3 regions of the Kitasatospora sp. MAP12-44 genome follow, and region 3 is predicted to be linked to each of the others. Evidence: riboswitches for the same ligand, from Rfam matches in the RefSeq annotation. Region 3 holds a riboswitch; each other region holds the start of a gene.

What was found. A riboswitch is a leader RNA that binds a small molecule or an ion and turns the genes downstream of it on or off. The one in region 3 is predicted to bind thiamine pyrophosphate.
Positions count from the first base shown of each region.
Region 1: another riboswitch for thiamine pyrophosphate. It lies ahead of P3T34_RS19520 (cytosine permease); the one in region 3 lies ahead of thiO (glycine oxidase ThiO).
Region 2: another riboswitch for thiamine pyrophosphate. It lies ahead of thiC (phosphomethylpyrimidine synthase ThiC); the one in region 3 lies ahead of thiO (glycine oxidase ThiO).

Region 1 is NZ_JARZAE010000004.1:4,183,668-4,191,217, forward strand. Features, by position in the region: gene P3T34_RS19495 (EamA family transporter) at 1-927, shown strand, start outside; gene P3T34_RS19500 (hypothetical protein) at 1,061-1,390, opposite strand; gene P3T34_RS19505 (FAD-linked oxidase C-terminal domain-containing protein) at 1,670-3,010, opposite strand; tRNA gene P3T34_RS19510 (tRNA-Ser) at 3,266-3,353, opposite strand; gene P3T34_RS19515 (trypsin-like peptidase domain-containing protein) at 3,412-5,157, opposite strand; TPP riboswitch at 5,391-5,539, shown strand; partial or broken gene P3T34_RS19520 (cytosine permease) at 5,531-5,887, shown strand; gene P3T34_RS19525 (cytosine permease) at 6,024-6,926, shown strand; gene P3T34_RS19530 (glycerophosphodiester phosphodiesterase family protein) at 6,991-7,550, shown strand, end outside.
Region 2 is NZ_JARZAE010000004.1:4,545,427-4,551,466, forward strand. Features, by position in the region: gene P3T34_RS21205 (cupin domain-containing protein) at 1-58, shown strand, start outside; gene tenA (thiaminase II) at 86-754, shown strand; gene P3T34_RS21215 (DUF5326 family protein) at 936-1,136, shown strand; gene P3T34_RS21220 (VC0807 family protein) at 1,315-1,992, shown strand; gene P3T34_RS21225 (flotillin family protein) at 2,049-3,548, opposite strand; gene P3T34_RS21230 (hypothetical protein) at 3,717-3,923, opposite strand; TPP riboswitch at 4,057-4,191, shown strand; gene thiC (phosphomethylpyrimidine synthase ThiC) at 4,187-6,040, shown strand, end outside.
Region 3 is NZ_JARZAE010000004.1:2,369,447-2,376,996, forward strand. Features, by position in the region: gene P3T34_RS11145 (hypothetical protein) at 1-314, opposite strand, end outside; gene metF (methylenetetrahydrofolate reductase [NAD(P)H]) at 419-1,333, opposite strand; gene P3T34_RS11155 (polyprenyl synthetase family protein) at 1,492-2,598, shown strand; gene thiE (thiamine phosphate synthase) at 2,600-3,253, opposite strand; gene P3T34_RS11165 (Rv2175c family DNA-binding protein) at 3,253-3,573, opposite strand; gene P3T34_RS11170 (FAD-dependent oxidoreductase) at 3,679-4,857, opposite strand; TPP riboswitch at 5,014-5,127, shown strand; gene thiO (glycine oxidase ThiO) at 5,121-6,302, shown strand; gene thiS (sulfur carrier protein ThiS) at 6,299-6,508, shown strand; gene P3T34_RS11185 (thiazole synthase) at 6,515-7,312, shown strand; gene pknB (Stk1 family PASTA domain-containing Ser/Thr kinase) at 7,384-7,550, shown strand, end outside.

The DNA of each region.
Region 1 (7,550 bases), 1.8 Mb from region 3:
GCTGTCGGGCGGACGCCGGCGCCGCTGCTCTGCGTGCTGGCGATGGTCACCGCGCAGACCGGACTGGCGATCGCCACCTCGCTGTTCGGGTCGCTCGGGGTGCTCGGCGCCTCTTTCCTGCGGCTGACCACGGCCTCGGTGATCATGCTGAGCGCGACCCGGCCCCGGCTGCGCGGTCGAAGCTGTCGCGATCTGGCCGCGACCGGCGTGCTCGGCCTGGCCACGGCCGGGATGGCCGTGCTGTTCGCGGTGACCTCCGATCGGCTGCCGCTGGGGACGGCGGCGACGCTGGAGTTCCTCGGGCCGCTCGCCGTGGCGCTGATCCTCGCGCGGCGGCCGAGCCACCTGGCCTGGGCGCTGCTGGCGGCGGGCGGCGTCCTGCTGCTGACCGTCATCGGCGGGCAGCCCGCCGGGGGCGGCGCGGGGGTGGCGGCCGGCTCGGGAGCGGTCGGCGGCTCGGGAGCGGTGGGCGGTCACGGCGGGCTCGACCCGCTCGGACTCGCCGCGGGTGCCGGGGCCGCCGCCTGCTACGCCGGGTACATCCTCTTCACCAACCGGGTGGGGGCGGCGTTCCAGGGCTTCGAGGGGCAGGCGGTGTCGATCACGGTCGCCGCGGTGCTGGTCGCGCCGCTCGGCCTCGGCCAGGCCTGGCACGGGCTGGCCGGCGCCGAACACCCCGGGCGGCTGCTGCTCTCGGTGGTCGGGGTCGCGCTGCTGCTCCCGATCGTCCCATACATGCTGGAGCTGACGGCGCTGCGCCGGATCCCGGAGCGGGTGTTCAGCATCATCCTCAGCCTGGAGCCGGCCGTCAGCGCCTTGGTCGGGCTCCTGGTGCTCGGCCAACTGCTGCGCTGGGAACAGCTGCTGGGGATCGGCTGCGTGGTGGCCGCGAGCGCCGGGGCCACCCTGACGGGACGTCGTCCTTAGCGGTGTGCGGGGGAAACGCCGGTGGGCGGTGCCGTTGCCGGCACCGCCCACGGACCGGAATGCGGTGACCCTTTCCGCCGCCGGTCGTTCTCGATCCTGCCGAGGCCCTGGAACCACCCCGTCAGGCCGGCACTCAGCCGATGACGGGCGCGAAGTGGATGTGCACGTTCTTGTTGGACTGGTCGGCGTAGACCAGACCCGAGTTGCCCTTGACCGCAAGGGTGTTGTTCTGGTTCGAAGCACCCGAGCCGGTGGCCGTCTGCTGCGTCCAGTTGTAGTTTCCGTCGACCGATCCGAAGACGTTCCCGCTGCCCACGTTGGAGACGACGCTGCTGTTGGAGTGGTCACCGGCAAGAGCGCCGTTGTCGGCAGCGGCTGCGCCGGCCCCTGCCAGCAGCAGGCCTGCGGCGAGCGGAGCGGCGGCGAGGGCGACGATCACGCGAGCGGTACGGAAACGAGCCATGGAATCCTCCAAGAAGCTTGAACTGGACGAACTGGTCTCACTGGTGCGGGAGTTCGCGGCCAGACGAACCCCTGCGGGCTGCGACGCCGAGACACAGACTTCCGCAACAAATCGACAAAGCACCAGCCCCCCCCAAGAGTTTTAGCTCGAACGCGTGAAGTCGGATCACTAAACCCTGACTCACAGAAAGCCGATACATATCGGTCATCCGAAAGCCCCGGGCGGCCGCTGCGCCTGACTTTCGGCGCCCGTTCGCCACCGGACGGCTGCCGAAATGGCTCAGAACAGCTTGCCCGGATTGAGGATTCCCAGGGGGTCAAACAATCCTTTCATCTGCTTTTGCAGCTCCAGTCCGACCGGCCCCAACTCCTTCGCCAACCACTCCCGCTTGAGCAGTCCGACGCCGTGCTCGCCGGTGATCGTGCCGCCCAGTTCCAGGCCGAGCGCCATGATCGCGTCGAAGGACTGCCGGGCCCGGTCCACCTCGTCCGGGTCGTCCGCGTCGAAGGCGACGATCGGGTGGGTGTTGCCGTCACCCGCGTGGCAGACCACGCCGATGGTCAGCCCGTAGCGCTCGGCGATCTCGGCGACCCCGTTCAGCATCGCGCCCTGCCGCGAGCGCGGCACCGCGACATCGTCGACCATCGTGGTGCCCAGCTGCTCCATCGCCGTCAACGACAACCGACGTGCCTGGAGCAGGAGTTCGGACTCCGCCTGGTCCTCGGCCGGGACCACCTCGGTGGCGCCGGCCGCCCGGCAGAGCTCGCCGACCGCGGCCAACTCGCCCGCCGGGTCAGCCCCGTCGAAGGCGACCAGCAACAGCGCCTGGGTGGACTCCGGAAGTCCCATCTGCGCCAGCTGGTTGACCGCCCGCACACTGACCGCGTCCATCAGCTCCATCAACGACGGGGTGAACCCCGCCGCCATCACCGCGCAGACCGCCGCGCAGGCCGCGTCGGCGTCGGCGAACTCCGCCACCATCGCCAACTGCGGTGCCGGCGCGGGCCGCAGGGCCAGCACCGCGCGGACCACCACACCGAGCGTCCCCTCCGAGCCGACGAACAGCCGGGTCAGGTCGTAACCGGCCACCCCCTTGGCGGTCTGCCGACCGGTACGCAGCAGCCGGCCGTCGGCCAGCACCACGTCAAGGCCCAGCACGTACTCGCTGGTCACCCCGTACTTCACACAGCACAGGCCGCCCGCGCCGGTGCCGATATTGCCGCCGATGGTGCACGACTCCCAGCTCGACGGGTCCGGCGGATAGGACAGCCCGTACTCACCGGCCGCCCGCGAGAGCACCGCGTTGACCACGCCCGGCTCGACCACCGCGATCCGGTTGACCGGGTCGACCTCCAGGATCCGGTCCATCTTCACCAGGGAGAGGACGATGCACCCCTCCACCGCGTTCGCCGCGCCCGACAGCCCCGTCCGCGCGCCCTGCGGCACCACCGGCACGCCCAGCTCGGTCGCGGTCCGCAGGACGTGCTGGACCTCCTCGACGGTGGACGGGAACACCACCACCGCCGGCGCCCCCGACGCGCAGAAGCCGGCCATGTCGTGCCGGTACGCGGCCGTCACCGCCGGATCCACCACGACCGCGGACTGCGGGAGCCCCTTCATCAGCCGCTCGGCCAGTCCACTCACCGGCACCGCCTCCTCTCGCCAGGGGGCACGCCGGACACACACCCCACGCCCCGCACTCTGCCGTGCGGCCCGCCCGGACGAAAGCCGCCCCGTCGGGAGCCGCCCCCGGGCCCCGGGACGGGAGTCGAAGAAAGGGACGCCGCCGGGCATCAGCGGGCGCTGACGGACTGCCAGGGACGGGAAATGCAGGTGGCCCCTGACCAGCGTTGCTGGTCAGGGGCCGTTCTCCTGCGGAGGATGTGGGATTCGAACCCACGGTGGCGGGTCACGCCACGACAGTTTTCAAGACTGTTCCCTTAGGCCGCTCGGGCAACCCTCCTGGCGGAGGTCAGCCTAACGGGTCCGGTGGGGATTGGTGCACTCGGTTTTGGTGGGGGTCAGCTGTCGCCGGTCTTGGCGCCGAGGGTGACGGTGGTGGTGGCGGTCTGGCCGTTGCGGGTGTACTGGAGCTGGACCTGGTCGCCGGGCTGGTGGGTCCAGATCTCGCTGACGAGGCCGGGGGCGTTGTCGATCGGGATGCCGCCGAACTTGGTGATGACGTCGCCGGCCTTGAGGCCGGCCTTGTCGGCGGGGCCGCCGGGGGTGATGGCGGGCTGGCCCTGGACGGGGCCGGACTGGATCTGCGCGCCGTCGCCCTGGTAGTCGTCGTTGCGCAGCACGCCGAGGATGGCGTAGACCGGGGTGCCGGTCTGGATCAGCATCTGGGCGACCCGCTTGGCCTGGTTGATCGGGATCGCGAAGCCGAGGCCGATGCTGCCGGCCTGGCCGCCGCTGCTGCCGGTCGAGTTCGACTGGATGGCGGAGTTGATGCCGATCACGGCGCCGCTCGCGTTGAGCAGCGGGCCACCGGAGTTGCCGGGGTTGATCGAGGCGTCGGTCTGCAGGGCGTTCATGTAGGAGACCTGCGCGCCGCTCTCGTCGCCGGAGGCGACCGGGCGGTTCTTGGCGCTGACGATGCCGGAGGTGACGGTGCCCTCCAGGTCGTACGGCGCGCCGATGGCGATGGTGACGTCGCCGACCGCGACCTGGTCCGAGTCGCCCAGCGGGAGCGGGACGAGCTTGTTGGTCGGCGGGTTGTCGAGCTTGATGACCGCGACGTCGTAGCCCTTGGCCTGGCCGACCACCGAGGCGGCGTAGGTCGAGCCGTCGGAGAACTTGACGGTCAGCTTGCCGCCGTTGGCCGCCGGGGCGACCACGTGGTTGTTGGTGAGGATGTGGCCCTGGGTGTCGAAGACGAAGCCGGTGCCGGTGCCGGACTCCTGGGCACCGTCCGCCTTGATGGTGACGGTGCTGGGCAGCGCCTTGGCGGCGATGCCGGCGATCGAGTCGGGGGCGCGGTTGAGCGACTTGGTGTTGTCGCCGGCGGTGACGGTCGTGCTGCTGTGGCTGCTGGAGGTGAAGCCGATGGTGCCGCTGCCGTTGTCCTTGATCGCGGCGCCGGCGACACCGCCCGCGAGGCCGGCGACCAGCGCGACGGCGGCGATCAGCGCGACCAGGCCGCCGCGCTTCTTACGCGGTGCGGCGGGCTCGCCGTAGCCGCCGGGGTAGTCGCCCGGGTAGCCCGGGCCGCCGGGGCCGGCCGGCGGGTTGCCCCAGCCGCCGAGCGGCTGGCCGGCGCCGAAGGGGTGGTGCTCGGCGTGCGGCGCGGACGCCGCGGGCACGCCGGGCGTGATCGGCGTGCCGGCCGAGGTGTCCTCGGTCGGCGCCGCGTACGGGTTCTCGGGCGCCTCGGCGGCGACCGGGACGGCCGGCACGACGGGCGGCGGCGCGTCCAGGTAGGCGGGAGCCGGTGCGGCCGGGGTGGCCGGGGTCGGCGCGGCCGGAGCGGCCGGCACGACGGGCGGCGGCGCGTCCAGGTAGGCGGGAGCCGCGGCCGGCGCCGGGGTCGGTGCGGCGGCCGGTTCGACCGGGATGACAACGGTCGGCTCGGGAACCGACTCCGAAGCCGACTCCGAAGTCGCCTCGGAAGCCACCGCTGCCTCCGGCTCCGGGGCGTTGAGCTTGGTGAACGCGAGGGTCGGCATCGACTCACCCACCGGCGGCGTGCCCCCCTGCTCCCCGTGGCCGCTGGAGGGCTGCTCCCCCTGCGGCCCGGCGGGCTCACTCTCGTGCTCGGTGCTCACGGACGACCTCCATCGCTGACAGGACCTTGGCCCATAGTTTTTCCCATGACGGATCTGGTTGCCGTAAGGAGCCCCCTGAAGAACCGCTAAGAATCCTTAGGTAGGCCGAACAGCCCCCCGCCCGCCGTTCGGAACCCTCTCCCGGATCCCCCCGAGCAGAGTTCCGCGATGCGGACGGCGCACTTGCCTCCACCTTGGCGGAATCACCAGGTCGGGCTACCCTTGCGCTGCCAAATCTGACACGCGGGAGCTTGGACCCACCAGGCTGAGAGTGCGCTGTTCGACCGTACGCCATGATCACTCGGGCGATGCGGGCGAGGGAGTGCTGACCGCCGGAACCTGACCGGGTAATGCCGGCGTAGGGAGTATCGCCATGACGGCTGCTTCGCCTTCCCCATCTTCGTCCGCGCTGCTGGACCGGCCGCCGGGTGCCCCGAGCGCTCGCCCCGAGGCCCCGCTGACGCTGGACACCGCACCGCCGCGCACGCTGGGCTTCAAGGACCAGTTCGCGCTCTGGGCCAACCTCGGGATCAGCCTGATCGGCTTCACCAGCGCCGCCACGGTGCTCGGCCAGCCGGGCAGTGAGCTCTCCTTCACGGCCGCCGTCACGGCGATCGTGGTCGGCACGGTGATCGGTACGGCGATGCTCGGCGTGGCCGCGCTGATCGGCGCCCGTACCGGTGCGCCGGCGATGGCCGTCCTGCGCGGGCTGTTCGGCACCAGGCTGTCGTACCTGCCGACCGTGCTGAACATCCTGCAGTGCGTCGGCTGGGGGGTGTACGAGCTGATCGTGATCGCCTGGGGCGCCCAGACGGTGGCCGACACCCAGGGCTGGCGCTGGCTCTTCGTGGTGCTGGGCGGGGGCGGTGACCACGGCGCTGACCATCTGGCCGCTCGGCTCGATCGCCGCGCTGCGCAAGTACGTGGCGATCGCGGTGGGCATCGCGATGGTCTACTTCACCGTCCAGCTGGCCCGCCAGGGCTTCCCCGACCCGGGCGCGGGCAACTGGAAGGGCTTCCTGGGCGCCACGGACGCGATCATCGCCGTCTCGATCTCCTTCGTGCCGCTGGCCGCCGACTACACCCGGCACTCGCGCACCCCGGGCGCCTCGTTCTGGGGCACCTTCTCCGGCTACACGATCGCCCAGGTCTGGTGCTACCTGCTGGGCCTGATCGCGCTGCTGCAGTCGCACGGCAACGTCGACAACCTGCTCGACTCCTTCGCCGGGGTGACGGCCGGCTGGGCGTTCCTGCTGGTGCTGGTACTGCGCGAGGCGGACCAGTCGTTCGCCAACGTGTACTCGACCGCGATGTCGGTGCACAACCTGTTCCCGCGGGTGGACCGGCGGCTGCTGACCGGCGGAATCGGCGTGCTGGTGACGGTGCTGGCGCTGCTGATCAAGGAGTTCACCGCCTCGTACTACAACTTCCTGGGGCTGATCGGCTCAGTCTTCGTGCCGCTGCTCGCGGTGCTCGCGGTGGACTTCTTCCTCGGCCGCGGCCGGCAGGGCTGGGACATGTCGCAGGACTCCCCGGCCCGCCCGCTGATGCTGCTGCCGTGGGCGCTGGGCTTCGCCATGTACCAGTTCCTGGCGCCGACCGCGATCGCCGGTTGGTGGACGCACTTCTGGACGAGCGTGCAGTCGCTGGTGCACTTCACTCCGCAGCAGTGGTCCTCGGCCTCGCTCTTCTCCTTCCTGGTCGCGGCGCTGGTCACCTGGGGTCTGACCAGGCTCACCCCGGCCGCGCCGGCCGCGCCTGCGGAGTAGCTGCGCCCCCCGGAGTTGGGGGTGTGGTCGCGTCCGCGTCACCTCCACGTCCTAGGGTTGGAACGTGACCACTCCCGACCTCTCCGCCCCCACCCCCGGCCGCAGCGCGCGGCCGGTGCAGGTGGTCGCCCACCGCGGCTCCTCGGCGGCGCTCCCCGAACACACTCTGGTGGCCTACGGCCGGGCGCTGGAGGAGGGCGCGGACGCCGTCGAGTGCGACGTCCGGCTGACCGCGGACGGGCAGCTGGTCTGCGTCCACGACCGCGGCATCAGCCGGGTCTCGGACGGGCGGGGCGTGGTCTCCACGCTCACCCTGGCGGAGCTGGAGAGCCACGACTTCGGCTCCTGGAAGCAGGCCGGCCCCGAGGCGGACGGCGCCCGGGTGCTGCGTCTGGAGAGCCTGCTGGAGCTGGTGGCCGACTGCGGCCGCCGGGTGGACCTGGCCATCGAGACCAAGCACCCGGTGCGCTACCGCGGCCGGGTGGAGGCCGAGCTGCTCCGGATGCTGGACCGCTTCAAGATCGTCGGCAATCCGGACGAGGCCCCCGACCGGGCGCACGCGCGGATCATGAGCTTCTCCGGCCTGGCGCTGGGCCGGGTGCGGGCGGCCGCGCCGGACTTCCC
Region 2 (6,040 bases), 2.2 Mb from region 3:
CCACCACATCACCGAGGAACTGCGGGTGCTGGTGGTCTTCTCACCCCCTGAGGCGTAGCGGAGGCCGGCACGTAGGGTCGGGGGCATGACGCAGACGCTGACCGAGGAACTCTGGACGGCCATCGAGCCGGTGTACGCGCAGATCCTCGACCACCCCTTCCTGGCCGGGTTGACCGACGGCACCCTGCCGCGCGCCGCGTTCCGGCACTTCGTCGTGCAGGACTCGCACTACCTGCGCGACTACGCCCGGGCGTTGGCGATCTGCGCGGCCAAGGCGCCGGGCGAGCAGGAGGTCCGGGCCTTCGCCGACGACGCGATCGGGGCGCTGGCCGCCGAACAGGGCATGCACGCGCAGTTCCTGGACGCCTTCGGGGACACCGCCGAGCGCGCCGCCGCCGAGCCGGTGCTGCCCACCACCCGCGCCTACACCAGCTACCTGCTGGCCACCGTCTACGGCGGCTCCTTCGCCGAGGCCGTCGCCGCGGTGCTGCCCTGCTACTGGATCTATGCCCGGGTCGGCGAGCAGCTGCTCGCCAAGTCCTCCCCGGACCCGCTCTACGCCCAGTGGATCGCGACCTACGGCGACGAGGCGTTCCAGTCGGTGGTGCGCCGGGTGCTGGCGCTCACCGACCGGCTCGGCGAGGAGCTCTCCGCGGCCGAGCGGCGCCGGGTGACCGAGCACTTCTGCACCACCTCGCGCTATGAGTGGATGTTCTGGGACGCCGCCTGGCGGGGCGAGACCTGGCCGGTCTGACCTGTTGGGGCACCTGGTTCCCCGGGGTTCCCCTGGCTTCCGGCTCAGGGGGATCTCCGGGTTCTCTCGGGGACCGGATCCCTCGTTTCCGACTCGTCGGGCTCGTACGATCGAGGTACCGAAAGCAGACGGGATGCGGCGACCACTAGGAGCCGACCCGAGGGGGAGAGAAGGAACGGACATGGCTGAGCTCTGGAAGTCGCTGCCCTCTTGGGTGCGCAACATCGTTGTCCCGATCATCGTGCTGGTGCTCGCCTGGAACGTGGTCTGGTTCGTGGTCGGCGTGGTCAGCGCGCTGGTGGGCTTCCTGATCAAGGCGCTGGTGGTGGTCGGTATCGCGGCCGCCGTGGTGATCCTGGTGAAGAAGGCCGCCAAGAGCTGACGCTCCTCCCCCGATCGTTCGGCGCCCGTTCCACTCGCGAGTGGGGCGGGCGTTCGGCTGTCATGCGGTTGCTATGACAGCTGTCACGCCGAACTGCGCACAGTCGGCACTGACGGGCGGTCAGGCCGGCGCGGCAAGCTGAACGCAGATCAGGAAGCGAGCTGCACAGGAGCAGACCATGAGCGAGAGCGTCACCGCCCCGGGCGCCGTCGGGACCTCGAACCCGTTGCCGGCCGCGCTGCGGCCACTGGCGGTGGACATCGTCGTCCCGCTCGCCGTCTACTACCTGGCGCACTCGGTGGCCGGTCTGGGTCTGGTCGCCTCGCTCGCGCTGAGCAGCGTCGTCCCGGCGGTGCGGACCGTGGCGGGCCTGCTGCAGGAGCGCTCGGTGAACGGGCTGGCGGCGCTGATGCTGGCGGTCAACCTGGTCGGGATCGCGCTCGGCGCGGTGGCCGGTGATCCGCGGCTGATGATCGCCAAGGACGGCGCGGTGAGCAGCGTCATCGGCCTGTCGATCGTCGTCTCGGCGCTGCGCGGCCGACCGCTGATGAGCGCCGGCCTCAAGCCCTTCCTGACCAGGGGTGACGTCGGCCTGAGCGCGCGGTGGGACCTGCTGGCGCAGGACTCGACCGAGTTCCGCCGGGCCGAGCGCCACCACTCGATCATCTGGGGGCTCGCGCTGGTCGCCGAGTGCGTGCTGCGGATCGTCCTCGCCTACACCCTGCCGGTGGCGACCATGGTGTGGCTGGCCACCGTGCTGCTGATCGGCGCGATCGGGGTGGCGAGCGTGCTGAGCGGCCCGTCCGGCCAGCGGCTGAAGGCCTTGCTCACGGCCCCTCGGACTCCCGCGAACTGACCGAAGCCCGGCCCCCGGAGAACATCCAGGCGGCCGGGCTTCGGACGGCATGCGGGTCAGGACGCGGAGTCCCCCTGGAGCGGAATGCTCTGGGTGGTCGTCCGCTTGGCGCCGGTCTCGGCGGGCACGGCAGCTGTGGTGGCGGGTACGGGGGTCTCGCCGGCGGCGTTCATCGAGCCGAGCAGCTGGCGGGCCAGGCCGAGGCCGGTGCCGCCCATGGTGAGGGCCTTGGCGAACATCTCGCCCATGCCCTCGGCGCCGTTCAGCAGCACCATGTGCTCGACGTTGCCGAAGGCCTCCGCCCCGGCACGCACGATCTCCGGCCAGTTTTCGGCCAGTTGCTGGGCGACCACGGCCTCCTGGTTCTCGGCCAGGGCGGCCGCGCGGGCCTTGATCGCCTCGGCCTCGGCGAGGCCGAGCGCCTTGGCCGCGGCGGCCGCCGCCAGACCCTTGGCCTCGGCGCTGGCCGCCTCGGCCTGGCCGGTGGCCCGGGTGGACTCGGCGCTGGCGAGACCGCGGGCCTTGGTGGCCTCGGCCTCGGCGATCGCGGCGATCTTCACCCGGTTCGCCTCGGCGACGGCCTTGAGCTCGGTCTCCTGGGCCTGCGCCTGGGCGGCCGAGATCCGGGCGTCGCGCTCGGCTTCGGCCTTGGTGCGGGTCTCGTACGCGCGGGCGTCGGCCGGCTTGCGGACCTCGACCTGCAGCTGCTGCTCGGTGCGGTGCGCCTCCAGCTCGGCGACCTTGGTCTCCTGGACCACGACCTCCTGGCGCGAGGCGGCCTGGGCGAGCGGTCCGGCCTGCAGCGCGCGGGCCGCCGCCGTGTCCATCTCGGCCTGGTAACCGGCCTGCTGGATACCGGAGTTGCGGGTCGCCTCGGCCTTGCGGGCGAACGCCTCCTGCTCCGCCTCGGTGGCCTCCCGGTCGGCCGCGGCGGCCGCGATACGGGCATCACGCTGGACAGCCGCGGCGTGCGGGGCGGCCAAGTTCTTGATGTAGCCGGTCGGGTCCAGGATCTCCTGGATCTGCAGCGAGTCGATGATCAGACCCAGCTTCTCCATCTCGGAGCCGGAGGCGGCCCGGGTCTCACCGGTCAGCCGCTCGCGGTCGCGGATCATCTCCTCGACCGTCAGCCCGCCGACGATCGAGCGCAGGTGGCCGGCGAAGACGTTGTGGACCCGGTGGCCCATCATCTTCTGCTGGTCCAGGAAGCGTCGGGCGGCGTTCGCGATGGAGACCTGGTCGTCGCCGACCTTGAAGATCACCACGCCCTTGACCTGCACCGGGATGCCCTGGGACGTCACGCACTCGACGTCCAGGTCGGCCTCGTTGAGGTCCAGTGACAGCTTGCGGACGACCTGGACGCCCGGGGTGACGAGCGTCCCGCGCCCGGTCACCACGCGAAAGCCCAGGCCGTCGGCGACGCCCTCGGTGCGGTGCCGGGAGCCCGAGATGATCAGGGCCTCATTGGGCTCGGCCACCCGCCACATGAGCTTGAACAGAATGATGAACAGGATGATGACTGCGGCGACCCCACCGCCGACGATGCCGAAAAACATCGGCCTTTCCCCCTTCAGACACACGACGTCCCGTGACTGCGCTCGGTTGTGCAGGATGGCGCGGAACCCCGTGGCGACACGTGATTCTGCGCCGATTCCGATCGCTTGGGAAGTCCGATACGGCGTGTCCTGTCACTCAGTGCCCGCGGAGGCACCTGCGTTCGACTGTCAGCCGAACGCGGGGGAGACGTAGACCGTCCGCGGTGGCTGGTATTCGACCACCACGACGGGCGTGCCGACGAGCAGCGAATCCCCCGGCGCCGCCGGATACGCGAGGAACGCCTCGGTCCCCTGCCGCTCCGGCACGTGTACCAGCACCTCCCCGACCAGTCCCGGTCCGACCTTCCCGGTGACCCGTCCCGTACAGCCGATCATGTGCCCGCCCCCTCTTCGGTTGTGTCGCCGTCCAGTCTGTCCCACTGGCCGGGAGCTGCCCATATCCAGGACCCCCTCTGGACCGACGCCGGAGCTGCCGCTACCGTATGGACGTCTTTTGTGCAGGCAAGACCGCCTGCAGAACGGGAGCTCGGAGCACCGGGCTGAGAGGGCGCTGACAGGTACGCGGGCCGCGTACCGATCGCTGCGTCGACCGCAGGAACCTGGACCGGGTAATGCCGGCGTAGGGAGTAGAGGGTCTGATGACCATTTTTGATGCACGTTCGGCTGCCCAGACGAGCGCCGAGAGCCTTTCCGGCGGTCCTTCCGAGAGCCCTTCCGAGAGCCCTTCTGAGGGTCCCGCCAACAGCGCCGGCACCGGCTACCCGACCCCCGCGTGGCGCAAGGCCTACCGCGAGGGCTCGCGCCCCGACCTGCGCGTCCCGTACCGCGAGGTGCAGCTCACCAACGGCCGCACCGTCCCGCTGTACGACACCTCCGGCTCGTACACCGACCCGGCCTACCAGCCCGACGTGCGGCGCGGCCTGCCCGCACTGCGTGACCCGTGGATCCGTCAGCGCGGCGACGTCGAGGAGTACGACGGCCGCGAGTCCCGCCCCGAGGACGACGGGATCAAGCACACCTCGCCGCGCGGCGGCAACCTGCGCAACCTGGACGCGGTCTTCCCCGGCCGCCCGCGCCGCCCGCTGCGCGCCCGGGACGGGGTGGCGGTCACCCAGCTCGCGTACGCGAAGTTCGGCATCGTCACCCCCGAGATGGAGTTCGTGGCCCTGCGCGAGGGCCTGGAGCCGGAGTTCGTCCGCGAGCAGGTGGCCCGCGGACGCGCCGTCATCCCCGTCAACGTCAACCACCCCGAGGTCGAGCCGGCCATCATCGGCACCGACTTCCTGGTGAAGATCAACGCCAACATCGGTAACAGCGCGGTGACTTCGTCCATCGAGGAGGAGGTGGAGAAGATGACCTGGGCGACCCGCTGGGGCGCCGACACGGTCATGGACCTCTCCACCGGCCGCAACATCCACACCACCCGCGAGTGGATCCTGCGCAACTCCCCCGTGCCGATCGGCACCGTGCCGCTCTACCAGGCGCTGGAGAAGGTCGACGGCAAGGCCGAGGAGCTCAGTTGGGAGGTCTACCGCGACACCATTGTCGAGCAGTGCGAGCAGGGCGTCGACTACATGACGGTGCACGCCGGCGTGCTGCTGCGGTACGTCCCTATGACCGCCCGCCGCAAGACCGGCATCGTCTCGCGCGGCGGCTCGATCATGGCCGCGTGGTGCCTGGCGCACCATCAGGAGAACTTCCTCTACACCAACTTCGAGGAACTCTGCGACATCCTGCGCGCCTACGACGTCACCTTCTCACTCGGTGACGGCCTGCGCCCCGGCTCGATCGCGGACGCCAACGACGAGGCGCAGTTCGCCGAGCTGCAGACCCTCGGCGAGCTCGGCCGGATCGCCCGCGCCAAGGACGTCCAGGTGATGATCGAGGGCCCGGGCCACGTCCCGATGAACAAGATCCGGGAGAACATGGATCTCCAGAAGGAGATCTGCGACGAGGCGCCGTTCTACACCCTCGGCCCGCTGACCACCGACGTCGCGCCCGGCTACGACCACATCACCTCCGGCATCGGCGCCGCGATGATCGCCTGGTGGGGCACCGCGATGCTCTGCTACGTCACGCCCAAGGAGCACCTGGGCCTGCCCAACCGCGACGACGTCAAGACCGGCGTGATCACCTACAAGATCGCCGCCCACGCCGCCGACCTGGCCAAGGGCCACCCCGGCGCCCAGGCCTGGGACGACGCCCTCTCGGACGCCCGCTTCGAGTTCCGCTGGGAGGACCAGTTCAACCTGGCCCTCGACCCCGAGACCGCCCGCGCCTTCCACGACGAGACCCTCCCCGCCGAGCCGGCCAAGACGGCCCACTTCTGCTCCATGTGCGGCCCGAAGTTCTGCTCGATGAAGATCAGTCAGAACATCCGCGAACTGCACGGCGAGGGCTCCACCGCCGTCGCGAGCGAACTGGACGAGGCGGCCGCCGCCGGCATGGCCGAGAAGTCCGCCGAGTTCGCCGCCAACGGCAACCGGGTCTAC
Region 3 (7,550 bases):
GTGGCCGCGCTCAGCAGCGGCACCTTGGCCAGCGGCCCGGGCAGCGCGCCGTCGGCCGAGCGCAGCGACCAGGCCCTCGACTTCCCGCTCTTGACCGCGAGCGTCACAAAGACCTGGCCGGTCGCGAACGCCAGCGCGCCCGCGCCGATCAGCGGCACGGACCGGATCGCCATCCCGGCCACCACCAGCACGAACCCGCCGAGCGCCACACCCCGCCAGTGCAGCGGGGCCCGGTTCTGCAGCAGCAGCTCGGCGATCAGCCACAGGGCGACCGCCGCGAGGGCCGCGTACAACACCAGCAATCCGATGCTCATCTGCGACCTCCACCACAGCCCGGCGCACGGCGCGCGCGTGCCGCGACTGTACCGTTTCCGCGTTCGGGGCCCCACATCCGCCCAGGTGTGCGAGCGGGCGCGGGTCAGGCCCGGTGCAGGCCGAGGTTCTGGTAGATCTGCAGGGTGGCCAGCGAGCCGTTCAGGGTGATGAAGTGCAGACCGGGCGCCCCTTCGGCGAGCAGCCGCTCGGACATCGCCGTGGCGTGCTCGATGCCGACCGCGCGCAGCGCCTGCGGATCGTCGATCACCGCGCGCAGCCGGCTCTCCAGCGCCGCCGGGAAGGCCGAGCCGCTCAGCTGCGGGAAGCGCTCCAGCTGCTTGGCGTTGGTGACCGGCATGATCTCCGGGATGATCGGCACGTCGCAGCCGGCCGCGGCGACCTTGTCGCGCAGCCGCAGGTAGTCCTCGACCTCGAAGAACATCTGGGTGATCGCGTAGTCCGCGCCGGCCCGCACCTTGGCGACGAAGTGGCGGATGTCGTCGTCCCAGTTCGCCGAGCGCGGGTGCATCAGCGGGAAGGCGGCCACGCCCACACAGAAGTCGCCGATGCCCTTGATCAGCTCGACCAGCTCGTAGGCGTAGGTGACGCCCTCGGGGTGGCGCACCCACTCGCCCATCGGGTCGCCGGGCGGGTCGCCGCGGACCGCCAGGACGTTGCGGACGCCCTCGTCCGCGTAGTGGCCGATGATGTTGCGCAGCTCCGCCACCGAGTGGTCGACGGCGGTGAGATGCGCGACGGGGGTCAGCGTGGTCTCGGAGGCGATCCGGCCGACCAGGTTGACCGTGCGGCCGCGCGAGGAGCCGCCCGCGCCGTACGTCATACAGACGAAGTTCGGGTTGAGCGCTTCGAGTCGGCGGATGGCGTCCCAGAGCTTCTGCTCCGCCGCTTCGCTGCGCGGGGGCATGAACTCGAAGGAGAACGACCGCTTACCGGCCGCCAGCAGCTCGCGGACCGTCAGTGCCCGGTCGGTTCTGGTGGAGGCGATACCTAGTGCCATGTTCGCAGGTTAACCGCCGGACCAGGGGGGTGGGCAGGCGACGTCCACGGATCGAGACGACTTGTCCACAGCGCGCGACGGCCGCGCGATGTCCACGGACAACGGCTTCCGGTGGCCCGGGCTAGTCTGGCCGTACCCCAGTGATTCCGGAGACCGCCGTGACCTCGCCCAGCCCGTCGCCCGTGCAGCCCCTCGATGTGGAGGCGGTCCGCGAGCGCGTGAACGCCGCGCTCACGGCGTTCATGGACGAGCAGGGCGCCCTGCTCGGCAAGATCTCCCCCGGCCTGGTCCCGGCCACCGACGCGCTGCGTGACTTCCTGCTGGACGGCGGCAAGCGGCTGCGGCCCGCCTTCTGCTACTGGGGCTGGCGCGGCGCGGGCGGGGCGGCCGACAGCAAGGGCATCGAGCACGCGGCGGCCGCGCTGGAGCTGCTGCAGGCCAGCGCCCTGGTGCACGACGACCTGATGGACCGCAGCGACACCCGGCGCGGCCTGCCCGCCGTCCACCGGCGCTTCGAGGCGCTGCACCGGGACAGCGGCTGGCGCGGCGACCGCGAGCAGTACGGCGCGGCGGCCGCGGTGCTGCTCGGCGACCTGCTGCTGATCTGGTGCGACGAGCTCTTCGTCCGCTGCGGACTGCCGCCCGCCGCCGTGCTGGCCGCCAAGCCGGTCTTCGACCTGATGCGCACCGAGGTGATGGCCGGCCAGTACCTGGACGTGCTGGAGCCGGTGGCCGGCGACTCGACCGACGCGCTGGCGCTGGACCGGGCGCAGACCGTTCTGCACTACAAGTCGGCGAAGTACACCATCGAGCGCCCGTTGCAGGTCGGCGCCCGGCTCGCCGGGGCGTCCGACGAACTGGTCGGCGCCTACTCGGCCTTCGGGCTGCCGCTCGGCGAGGCCTTCCAGCTGCGCGACGACCTGCTCGGCGTCTTCGGCGACCCGGCCGTGACCGGCAAGCCCGCCGGCGACGACCTGCGCGAGGGCAAGCGGACGATGCTGGTCGCGCTGGCCCTGCGCGGCCTGCCCGCGGCCGAGGCCCGCCGACTGGACGAGCGGCTCGGCGCGCCGGGCCTGGGGGCCGAGGAGATCGCCGAGCTGGGCGAGCTGGTCGCCCGCAGTGGCGCGGCCGACCGGGTCGAGGAGCGGATCGACTCGCTGATGGGCCAGTCGCTGGCCGCCCTGGACGCCGCCCCGCTGGCGGACGAGGCGGCCCGGACCACGCTGCTCGCGCTCGCCCGGGCCGCCACCGTCCGCCGCTACTGAGCTACTGGACCGCGCGCACCCGGCGGGCCAGCTCCGCGGCGGCCGCGCCCGGGTCGTCGGCGGCGGTGATCGCGCGGACCACCACCACCCGGCGGGCGCCGGCGGCCAGCACCTCGTCCAGGTTGCCCAGGTCGATCCCGCCGATCGCGAACCACGGGCGGTCCGTGGTCTGCCGCGCCGCGTACTCCACCAGACCCAGGCCCGGCGCGTACCGGCCCGGCTTGGTGGGCGTCGGCCAGACCGGCCCGGTGCAGAAGTAGTCCACGCCGGCCTCGGCGATCGCGCCGTCCACCTCGGACTCGGCGTGGCAGGAGCGGCCGATCACCACATCCTCGCCGAGGATCGCGCGGGCGGCCGGCACCGGCAGGTCGTCCTGGCCCAGGTGCAGCACCTGGGGCCGGGCGGCGTGCGCGACGTCGGCGCGGTCGTTGACCGAGAAGAGCTTGCCGTGCCGCCGGGCGGCGTCCGCGAAGACCTCCAGGGCCGCCAGCTCCTGCTTGGCCTCCAGGGCCTTGTCCCGGAGCTGGACGATGTCCACGCCGCCCGCCAGCACCGCGTCCAGGAACTGCGGCAGGTCGCCCTGCTCGCGCCGGGCGTCGGTGCACAGGTAGAGCCGGGCGTCGGCGAGCTTCGCCCGGTGGTCGGCTCCGGCCATCAGATCAGCATCGCCTGGGCGCGCCGCTTGACCTCGGTCCCGCGGTTCTCCTGCAGCGCCTGGATCGGGCTGCCCGGCAGCGTCGGGTCCTCGGTGAAGAGCCACTCGATGATCTCTTCGTCGGTGAACTTGGCGTCGCGCAGCAGGGTCAGCGTCGGGGCCAGGTGCTTGACCAGGCCGGGTCCGTCGATGAAGGCGGCCGGCACCTGGAGCGAGCGGTTCTCGCCGCGGCGGAACGCGATCAGCTCACCGTCCTTGACCATCTGGCGCACTTCGGTGACCCGCACACCCCACTGTTCGGAGATGTCGGGCAGGTACATCCACTCGTGGACGAAGGCTTCGATCTTGGCATCCGTATCGCTACTCACGGCACCAGCCTGCCATCCCCTGGCACTCCCGCGCACCAAACGCCCCGGGCGAAGCCGTCAGAGCGCCGACTTCAGCGCCACCGCCGGGTCGCCGGCGCGCTCCGGATCGAGCACCACGGCCTGGTCGATCAGGCGGCGGGCCTGCACCACGTCACGCGGCCGGTCGACCGCGAACGCCGCCACCAGCGCGCCCTCGCGCAGCCACAGCACGCTCCACGCCGGGTCCTCGGGCGAGCCGCGCCAGACCAGCCGGTCGCCGGCCGCGTGCCGACCCGCGTACTGGACCATCCGCCCGAACTGCTCGGACCAGAAGTACGGCACCGGGTCGTAGGCCGCGTCGGCGCCCAGCAGCGCGGCGGCCACCGCCCGTCCCGAGTGCATCGCGTGGTCCCAGTGCTGGACGTTGATCCGCTCCCCGAACCGGGCCGAGGGGTAGCTGACGCAGTCGCCGGCCGCCCAGACCCGCGGCAGGCAGGTGCGCAGCGAGGCGTCGGTGAGGATCGCCCCGGCCGGGTCCAGTTCGACCCCCGAGCCGGCCAGCCAGCGGGTGGCCGGCCGGGCACCGATGCCGACCACCACCTCGTCGGCGGCCAGCACCGAGCCGTCCGCGAGCAGCACGCCGTCCGGCCGCACGGCGGCGACCTTCGCGCCGAGCCGCAGGTCGATGCCGGCCTCGGCGTACCAGCGCTCCATCGGCGCGGTCAGTGTGGTCGGCAGCGCGCCGGCCAGCGGTTCGGCGGCGGCCTCCAGGACGGTCACCTCGCAGCCAAGCTGCCGGGCTGCGGTGGCGGTCTCGGCGCCGATCCAGCCGGCTCCCACCAGCACCAGCCGCAGGCCCGGGCGCAGCACGGCCCGCAGCGCGAGCGCGTCGTCCAGGGTGCGCAGCACCCGGGCGCCGTCCGCGCCGTCCAGGGTGCGCAGCACCCGGGCGCCGTCCGCGCCGGGCAGCCGGACCGGGTCGGCGCCAGTGGCCAGCACCAGCTGCCCGTAGGCCAGCTCCCCGCCGTCGGTCTCCAGCACGCCGGGGCGCAGGCCGGTGGCCCGGCGGCCGGGCAGCAGCTCGATGCCCAGCTGCTCCCAGTCCAGTTCGAAGGCGGTGCTGTCGGTCTTGCCGAGCAGCACGTCCTTGGAGAGCGGCGGCCGGTCGTACGGCGGCTGCGACTCCTCGCCCAGCAGACTGATCCCCCCTTGCCAACCCCCCTGGCGCAGCGCGAGCGCGCACTGCGCTCCCGCCATGCCGGCGCCGACGATGACCACCTGTTCCGCGCTCTTCAGCTCAGCCACTCGCTCACTGTAGCGATCCGTACCAGCCTTCACCGGGGGTTGCCGGAACCCGTATCGAGGGCCGGGCACGCCTTCGGCCCGGGTGTCACCCGGCGTTAGGGTAGGAGGCATCCTCATCACGGGAGCCCGGTGCACCGGGCTGAGAGGCGGGCTGACGCGGCCTGCGACCGTCCGAACCTGATCCGGGTCATTCCGGCGAAGGGAGCATCAGCGCCTTGACAGGCACAGACTGCGCACGGCCCGATCCGATAGCGCGGCCCACCGACGTGCTGGTGATCGGCGGCGGCGTCATCGGACTTGCGGTCGCCTGGCGCACCGCCCAGCGCGGGCTCGCAGTCACCGTGGTCGACCCGGAGCCCGGCGGCGGCGCGGCCCAGGTCGCGGCCGGCATGCTGGCACCGGTCACCGAGCTGCACTACGGCGAGGAGCCGCTGCTGCGTCTGGGGATCGCCTCCAACGAGCGGTACGCGGCGTTCACCGCCGAACTGGAGCAGCTCACCGGCCTGCCCACCGGCTACCGCGCCACCGGCACACTCGCCGTCGCGCTGGACTCCGACGACCGCGAGGAGCTGCGCGAGCTGCACGCGTTCCACCAGCGGCTCGGCCTGGCCTCGCACTGGTTGACCGGCCGCGAGTGCCGCAAGCTCGAACCGATGCTCTCCCCCGCGGTCCGCGGCGGTCTGCACGTCACCGGCGACCACCAGGTGGACGGCCGCCGGCTCTGCGCCGCCCTGGTGGCCGCCTGCGAACAGGCCGGCGTCGTGCTGCGGCGCGGCCGGGCGACCGCGCTGCTGCTGGACGGCGACCGCGCGAGCGGCGTCGAGGTGGACGGCTGCGAACAGCTGACCGCTCCTCAACTGGTGCTCGCCGCCGGACCGCAGAGCCATCTGCTGCCCGGGCTGCCGGCTGACGTGCTGCCCGCGATCCGCCCGGTCAAGGGGCAGATCCTGCGGCTGCGGATGCCAACCGCGTACGGCCCGTTCCTCTCCCGCAACGTCCGCGCGGTGGTCCGCGGGCAGCACCTCTACCTGGTTCCGCGCGCCGACGGCGAGCTGGTGATCGGCGCGACCAGCGAGGAGCAGGGCTACGACACCACCGTCACCGCGGGCGGCGTCTACGAACTGCTGCGCGACGCGCACGATCTGGTGCCCGGGATCACCGAACTGCCGCTGGTGGAGACCAGCGCGGGCCTGCGCCCGGGCTCGCCCGACAATGCCCCGCTGCTCGGCCCCACCGACCTGCCGGGCCTGGCGGCCGCCACCGGCCACTACCGCAACGGCGTGCTGCTCAGCGCCGTGACCGGCGACCTGCTCGCCGACTACCTGGCCACCGGGGTCCTGCCCGAGCCGGCCGTCCCGTTCTCCCCCACCCGCTTCACCGTGAAGGCAACCCGATGAACCCGATCCCCCTCACCGTCAACGGCGAACCGCGCGAGGTCGCGGACACCGCCACCCTCGCCGAGGTGGTCTCCGCGCTGAGCAGCGCGCCCTCGGGGGTCGCGGCCGCGGTCAACGAGACCGTCGTGCCGCGCGGCGCCTGGGAGCGGACCGTACTCAGCGCGGGCGACCGGATCGAGATCCTCACCGCCGTCCAGGGAGGCTGAGCAGCCATGGCCGACGACCTTCTGACCATCGCCGACACCACCTTCACCTCCCGGCTGATCATGGGCACCGGCGGCGCCCCCAGCCTGGAGGTCCTGGAGCAGGCGCTGCGGATCTCGGGCACCGAGCTGACCACCGTCGCGATGCGCCGGGTGAACGCCAATACGCAGGGCTCGGTGCTCGACGTGCTGACCCGCAACGGCATCCGGATCCTGCCCAACACGGCCGGCTGCTTCACCGCCGGCGAGGCCGTCCTGACGGCCCGCCTCGCCCGCGAGGCGCTCGGCACCAGCTGGGTGAAGCTGGAGGTGATCGCCGACGAGCGGACCCTGCTGCCGGACCCGATCGAAACGCTGGACGCCGCCGAGACACTGGTCGACGACGGCTTCGTGGTGCTCCCGTACACCAATGACGACCCGGTGCTGGCCCGCAAGTTGGAGGACGTCGGCTGCTCGGCGATCATGCCGCTGGGTTCGCCGATCGGCTCGGGCCTGGGGATCCGCAACCCGCACAACTTCCAGCTGATCGTGGAGAGCGCGACCGTCCCGGTGATCCTGGACGCCGGCGCGGGCACCGCCTCCGACGTGGCGCTCGCGATGGAACTGGGCTGCTCGGCGGTGATGCTGGCCTCCGCCGTGACGCGCGCTCAAGAGCCGGTGCTGATGGCCGACGCGATGCGCAGGGCCGCCGAGGCCGGCCGCCTCGCCTACCGGGCGGGCCGCATCCCGCGCCGCTTCCACGCCGAGGCCTCCTCGGCGATGGCCGGCCGCGCCGACCTCGACCACCGCGAGCGCCCGGCGTTCTGAACGGCGTTCTGAACCATGACATCGGGGTAACCGCATCGTGCTCCGGGCCCCCCTACACTGCTCCGGTGGACATGACGTTGAACGACCCGCTGCTCGGAGCGCTGCTGGACGGCCGGTACCGGGTCGAGCAGCGCATCGCGATGGGCGGCATGGCCACGGTCTACCGGGGCACCGACACCCGGTTGGACCGGGTGCTGGCGCTCAAGGTGATGCACCCCGCGCTGGCCGGCGACGTGGA